2 linked regions of the Ruminococcus albus AD2013 genome follow. The protein of the gene in region 2 interacts with the protein of the main gene of each other region in a pairwise test. Links are inferred from orthologs where the notes say so. Each region holds a gene or a part of one and is shown on either strand. Other genes may lie near its edges.

Region 1 (3,292 bases), 1.9 Mb from region 2 along the record:
GATGAAGACCCTCGATGAAAGCGAGCGCAGGTCTTTCGCGGGACTTGACCCCGATTCTGCAAAAAGGGCGGGGAGAAAAGTCAGCCTGAGAAGTGACTGGGAAGAAGTAAAGACAGATCTGATGTATGAGATATGCAAGGCAAAATTCACGCAGAATAAAGACCTTGCAGAAAAGCTTCTTGCAACGGGTGACGAAGAACTCGTTGAGGGCAACGACTGGAATGATCGGATCTGGGGAAAAGTCAACGGACAGGGCGAGAACCGTCTTGGTATAATACTTATGAAAGTCAGAGAGGAGCTTAGACTATGAGCAATTTCGATGCAAAAAAGGTCAAGGACGAAGTTATCAAATGGATAAGAGAGTATTTTGAGGCGAACGCGACCCCCACAACAAAGGCTGTACTCGGTATCTCGGGCGGCAAGGACAGTTCCGTAGCTGCGGCGCTTTGCGTTGAAGCACTGGGCAAGGACAGAGTCATCGGTGTGCTGATGCCACAGGGAGAGCAGTTCGATATTGACTGCAGCAAAAAGCTGGTGGCACATCTGGGTATAAAAAGCTACGAGATAAATGTTGGCAGTACAGTTTCCGCACTGCTGGGTGAGATCGGCAACGCTCTTGAAGTATCTGAGCAGGCTAGGGTGAACACTCCCCCGAGAATAAGAATGTCCACACTTTACGCAGTTGCAGCCTGTGTTGGCGGTCGTGTGGTTAACACCTGCAATATGTCCGAGGACTGGGTGGGCTACTCCACAAAATTCGGTGATGCCGCAGGCGATTTCAGCCCCCTCTCCGAACTCTGTGTACGTGAAGTCATAGCTATTGGTGACGAGCTGGGTCTGCCCTATGAGCTTACTCACAAAACGCCTATCGACGGTCTTTGCGGAAAGACAGACGAGGACAATCTGGGATTTACCTATGCAGAGCTTGACAGCTACATCAGAAAAGAGACAGACCTCTCCGACAAGCCTGAGCTGAAAGCCCGCATCGACGGTATGCACGCAAGAAATCTGCACAAGCTTCTGCCCATGCCGAAATTTGAATATGACCCCGAATAAGTTCATGATAACATCAAAGGCACTTCCCTGCTGTTGGAAGTGCCTTTTACTGTTTATACGGTCTCGGTCAGCATGACCAGAAGTTCACATATCTTTTCCATAGACTCAACACAGCAGTATTCGTATCTGCCGTGGTAGTTGTGTCCACCTGTGCATATATTCGGGCAGGGCAGACCCTTGAATGAAAGGCTTGAACCGTCGGTGCCGCCGCGGATAGGCTGTATCTTCGGTTCGACCCCCAGCTTTTTCATGCAGTCGGAAACATTCTCCACAAGGAACATGAAATCGGGTTCTATCTTCTCGCGCATATTGTAGTAGGTATCCTTGACCACGGCGGTGACGGTACCCTCGCCGTATCTCAGGTTCAGGATATCCGCAAGCTTCGTGATAAGGGCTTTTTTCGCTTCAAACTTCGCCCTGTCGTGGTCGCGGATAAGGTATGAAAGTGACGCGCTTTCAGTACTGCCCGTGATGTTCATAAGGTGGAAGAACCCTTCCCTGCCCTCGGTGAATTCGGGTTTCTGTTCGGGAGGCAGAAGACTGTCAAACTCTGCCGCGATACGTGCGGCGTTTATCATCTTGTTCTTGGCTTCACCCGTATGCACATTCACGCCCTTCACAGTTATATCAGCAGATGCGGCATTGAAGGTCTCGTATTCAAGCTCGCCGATACCGCCGCCATCAACGGTGTAGGCGTAGTCAGCCCCGAACCTTTTAAGGTCGAAATTATCGGTACCTGCGCCTATCTCCTCATCGGGGGTGAAAGCTATGGCTATATCGCCGTGCTTGATGCTGTCATCGGTAAGCAGGCGGTGAGCCATTGTCATTATCTCGGCGACACCTGCCTTGTCATCTGCACCAAGCAGGGTCGTTCCATCGGTGACTATCAGCGACTGACCGATATAGTCTTTAATTTCGGGGAATACCGATGTTTTAAGGACTATCCCCTGTTCGACGTTGAGTGTGATATCCCCACCGTCATAGTTTTCGATGATACGGGGCTTTACGTTCTCCCCCGATGCTTCGGGTGAAGTATCCATATGCGAAATAAATCCAAGAGTATACGAACGCATACCACCGTCATTCGCAGGTATACGAGCGTATACGTAGCAATACGACTCATCGAGGTACACATCTTCCGCTCCCATATCGGTGAGTTCCTTGTACAGCAGTCTTGCCAGTTCGAACTGTTTTGCAGTGCTGGGCTGTGTCTGCGCATCCTCATCGGACTGCGTATCTATCTTTACGTATCTTAAAAATCTTTCTATAACTTCTGTCATATCTATCCTCCATTATTTAACCAACGAACCGCGGTGCAAATGTAAGCTTGCTAAACTGCCAAAGAGGAAATTTTTCGCCCCTCAGCTGCGACTGCGTCGGCAGCGACCTCGGGTCGAGCCGTCAAAGACGCTTACGCTGTTTGACGGCGGGCGCGGCAATAATTTACGCGGATAGTTTGAGCGTGGACGGTCGTTTGTCCACGCTCTGGATGTCTTTATTACCGCGCCTATTTTTGAGGTCGATAGTTTGTTTTACTCTTACAGTTCGCTTTGAATTTTGGTTTTACGCCTTGGTGATTGAGGGCTCTGCCCTCAAACTCCCGCAAGCCTTTCGCGAAAGGCTTGAGCCAAAGCTCACCTCTTTGGCTGGTTACGGTTGGTTGTTACTTATCTCCAAATGATACTCCCAGTGCTTTGGCGTATTTTACCATCTGGTCGTCCTCGGGGACGAACTTTGTTTTGCCTGCAACGTCTTCAAGCTTATTCTCGGATACTACTTCCTTTATCATAGCTACTGCGTAGCCGTACTTTTCCTTAGCTACGAGTTCAGCCGCGTGTACGCCGAACTTTGTTGCGAGAACTCTGTCGTAAGCCGATGGGCTTCCGCCGCGGAGCATATGACCGGGTATGCACACTCTGGTCTCTCTGCCTGTCATCTGCTCTATCTGCTTGGCTATACGTGCGGTGGCAGTGGTTATGCCCTGCTCAGCACGGAGCTTAGCTCTCTCCTTCTTCTTCATCTTGGCTTCTTCCTTATCGAAAGCGCCCTCTGCGACTGCCATAATGGAAAATCCCTTGGAATCACGGCGTTCACAGGCTGCGGCAAGCTTTTCAATATCGTAGGGTATCTCGGGGATAACTATCATATCAGCACCGCCTGCTATACCCGAATAAAGTGTCAGCCAGCCCGCCTTATTGCCCATTATCTCAGCAACAAGTATACGGCCGTGAGAGTT
Region 2 (3,258 bases):
TCAAATTCATATACCAGCGGTGTTGCCGTAGGTATATTCACATTGATTATCTCCTCATCGCTGAGACCGTCAAAGTACTTTACCAAAGCTCTCAGGCTGTTGCCGTGAGCCGCTATAACCACACGCCTGCCCGATTTTATCTGAGGTTTTATCTCCTCTTCAAAGTACGGAACAGCTCTGGCGATGGTATCCTTGAGACTTTCCTGCAAAGGTAACTCTGCGGGATCTTCCTCGCGGTACTTCGGGTCCTTCTTCGGATTTCTTTCGTCATCCTCGGTTAGTGCCATCGGAGGGATATCAAAGGATCTTCTCCAGATCTTCACCTGCTCCTCGCCGTATTTAGCGGCAGTTTCGCTTTTGTTCAGACCCTGGAGAGCGCCGTAGTGCCTTTCGTTGAGCCTCCAGCTCTTAACTACGGGCAGCCACTCTCTGTCCATCTCGGCCAGTACATTGTTGAGCGTATGTATAGCTCTTTTGAGGTATGAGGTATAGCAGATATCAAAGTCATAGCCTGTCTCTTTCAAGACCTTGCCTGCCTTCTTTGCTTCCTCAACACCTGCCTCGCTCAGCTCAACGTCAGTCCAGCCCGTGAACTTGTTCTCCTTGTTCCACTCGCTTTCGCCGTGGCGGATGAGTACCAGTTTCATGCTCATATTAAATTGTCCTTTCGTTTATCTCACTGTCCGCGCATGAAGGACAGCGGGATACTTATTTATAATAAATGCTTTGCGCATATATTACCGAAAACAAATAAGAATTAAATATACACTTTAGAGTGTGACCTGAAGTTCAGATACTGTCAGTCCAGATCACAAAATCTCTGCCTGCAAACTGCAAAGCCCATCAGCATGAAGATATATGCCGCAAGATTTGCCCAGCCGCAGTATTCCAGAATGCGGAAATGTGTCTGGGTAAAGGCTTTGACATCAGCGCCAAGTTCAGCCGCTGATCTCACCGCCTTTGAGAACAGCAGTCTTGAAATAATGGTAGATGCCGGAAGCATAAGGAATGACAGCAAACCGATGATCTGCGGGTCCATATCCTTATCCATCATAAGTTTAAGCAAGAACCATAATATAAAGTAGATTATAACGCCGCCCAGAAGTACGGCAGCAAGTGTCATGTCGGGATTATTTGCGGGGACTTCACTGATTTCTATTTTGAAGAATTTTATCAGCGCATCGTCATAAAATGCGGGACGAAAGATCAACAGTATAGTTATAAAAAACATATAGATGACTTCGGATACTACCGAAAGAGTCATAAGTCTGCGCAGCAGCCTGCTTCTTTTCATTTTTAACACACCTCATGAATAATATCAGACGGCATAAATTTACCGCTGAATATATTTATTGCAAGAATTTCCCCAAATTCCCCAATTACTCTATGAAAAAAGGGAGCGGGCTGACCCGCCCCCCGATGTGTTTGCTAATTCAGATATCAGCCGTTTACAGCTGCCTGTACGATGGTGTTGAAATCAGCAGCCTTGAGGGAAGCGCCGCCGATAAGACCGCCGTCAACGTTCTCCTTGCTGAGCAGCTCAGCAGCGTTGCCTGCGTTCATGGATCCGCCGTACTGGATAGTAACTGCCTGAGCGGTAGCATCGTCATACAGCTTAGCAAGTGTAGCTCTGATGAATGCGCAAACTTCTTCAGCCTGGTCAGCAGTAGCAGTCTTGCCTGTGCCGATAGCCCATACAGGCTCGTAAGCGATAACAGTCTTCTTAACGTCCTCAGCGGAAATATCGAAGAGGTCAAGCTTGATCTGACGAGCGATAACTTCCTCAGTGATGTTGCACTCACGCTCCCAGAGCAGCTCGCCAACGCAAACGATAGGCTTCAGACCTGCAGCCAGAGCAGCCTTTGTTCTCTTGTTAACAGTCTCATCGGTCTCGCCGAAGTACTGTCTTCTCTCGGAGTGACCGAGAACAACGTACTCAACGCCCAGCTCAGTCAGCATATCAGCAGATATCTCGCCTGTGAAGGCGCCGCTCTTCTCGAAGTGAACGTTCTCAGCGCCGACCTTTACGTTAGAACCTGCGGTAGTATTAACAGCAGTCTCCAGATTGGTGAAAGGTACGCATGCGATAACCTCGACCTTACCTTCAGCATTTGCTACGAGGGGCTTGATAGCTTCCAGAAGCTCCTTAGCTTCGGGACGGGTCTTGTTCATCTTCCAGTTGCCTGCAATGATAGCTTTTCTTACGGATTTCTTCATTTTAAAAACTCCTTTTTATAGAAAATAAGATTAAAACCTACATAATCAATTATACAACAATAGCAGACCAATGTCAATGCTTACAGATAAAATTTTAACAATTGGGAGATGATAAGCAAACCGGCGGAAACTGCCAAAGCAATCATCTTTGACAATTCCCGCCGGTCGGTTGTTTTGCCTTACAAGAACCCTCTCAGTTCCCTTGCCAATTCCTCTTCCAGCGCTATCAGCTTTTTCGTGATATCCTTGGAGTATTCCTCTGCCGCGGCATACTGGTTGAGGTATTTTGAAAGCGACTTGATACCCATATTACAGCCGTCAGTTATGAACTCTGCCGCCGCTTTATCGGTATCATCTGTCACCAGTTTGAAATTCGCCTTTATCTTCCCCATAAGTTCAGCCATCATCGGCGGGTCTTTACCCTCATCGCTGAATCTTTCAAGCCGTTCATTTATCACCCTGTTCATTTCCATATGCTGTTCCCTGCTGTTTTCAAGGATATTTTTCAAGGGTTCACTCAGCCTGAACTCCATAGTATCCTCTATTGAGGATACACCCATTTTTGCACCCGCGTCACATTCCCGCAAAAGTCGGACGGTATCTTTTTCTATCATAGTATCAGTCCTTTCAGTTTTATGGTTATAGTGTTGACCTGTTGCCGCGAATTATACTTAGCGTGTTTTTAATTGTATATTTGCTTTGGCGGGTAGTTGGTGAGTTTTCGCCTCTCAGCTGCGACTGCGTCGGCAGCGTCCTCGGGTCGATGCGCGAGCAATAATTTTACGCGGATAGTTTGTGCGTGTCGTATGGTTTGGTACACGCTCGTACAATTTGGTATTGCCGCGCCGGTTTGGTCGGGAGTTTGCTTTGCTATTTAAAGCACAATTTTCACATCGCTTTTGCGCTTTGACCGAGAGGCTCTGCCCCTCAACAGTCAGCTTTGCTGATTGTGGCTCTCCGCAAGCTTTTCACGAAAAGCTTGACCAAAAGCTCGCTTCCTTGGCATTCTATCCTCAAAAAACGGTTGACCTCGCTTTGCCG

The links.
Region 1: the proteins of tpiA (region 2) and pepT interact in binary tests that used the Escherichia coli proteins (3 or more experiments, as listed by UniProt). The link is inferred for Ruminococcus albus AD2013 from one-to-one orthologs.

The regions. Positions count from the first base shown.
Region 1 is NZ_JAGS01000001.1:1,137,288-1,140,579, forward strand. Bases 224-3,186 are described here. They hold pepT (peptidase T), read right to left. Parts: upstream 2,337-3,186; coding sequence 1,110-2,336; downstream 224-1,109. Other genes in these bases: N773_RS0105125 (NADAR family protein), read left to right, coding at 224-310; nadE (NAD(+) synthase), read left to right, coding at 307-1,056; N773_RS0105140 (6-phosphofructokinase), read right to left, coding at 2,720-3,186. Outside these bases: more of N773_RS0105125, read left to right, coding at 1-223; more of N773_RS0105140, read right to left, coding at 3,187-3,292. UniProt on the Escherichia coli protein: Cleaves the N-terminal amino acid of tripeptides.
Region 2 is NZ_JAGS01000001.1:3,001,232-3,004,489, forward strand. The notes cover bases 330-3,258. They hold tpiA (triose-phosphate isomerase), read right to left. Parts: upstream 2,218-3,258; coding sequence 1,441-2,217; downstream 330-1,440. Other genes in these bases: gpmA (2,3-diphosphoglycerate-dependent phosphoglycerate mutase), read right to left, coding at 330-653; N773_RS0113385 (hypothetical protein), read right to left, coding at 800-1,294; N773_RS0113395 (hypothetical protein), read right to left, coding at 2,397-2,831. Outside these bases: more of gpmA, read right to left, coding at 1-329. UniProt on the Escherichia coli protein: Involved in the gluconeogenesis. Catalyzes stereospecifically the conversion of dihydroxyacetone phosphate (DHAP) to D-glyceraldehyde-3-phosphate (G3P).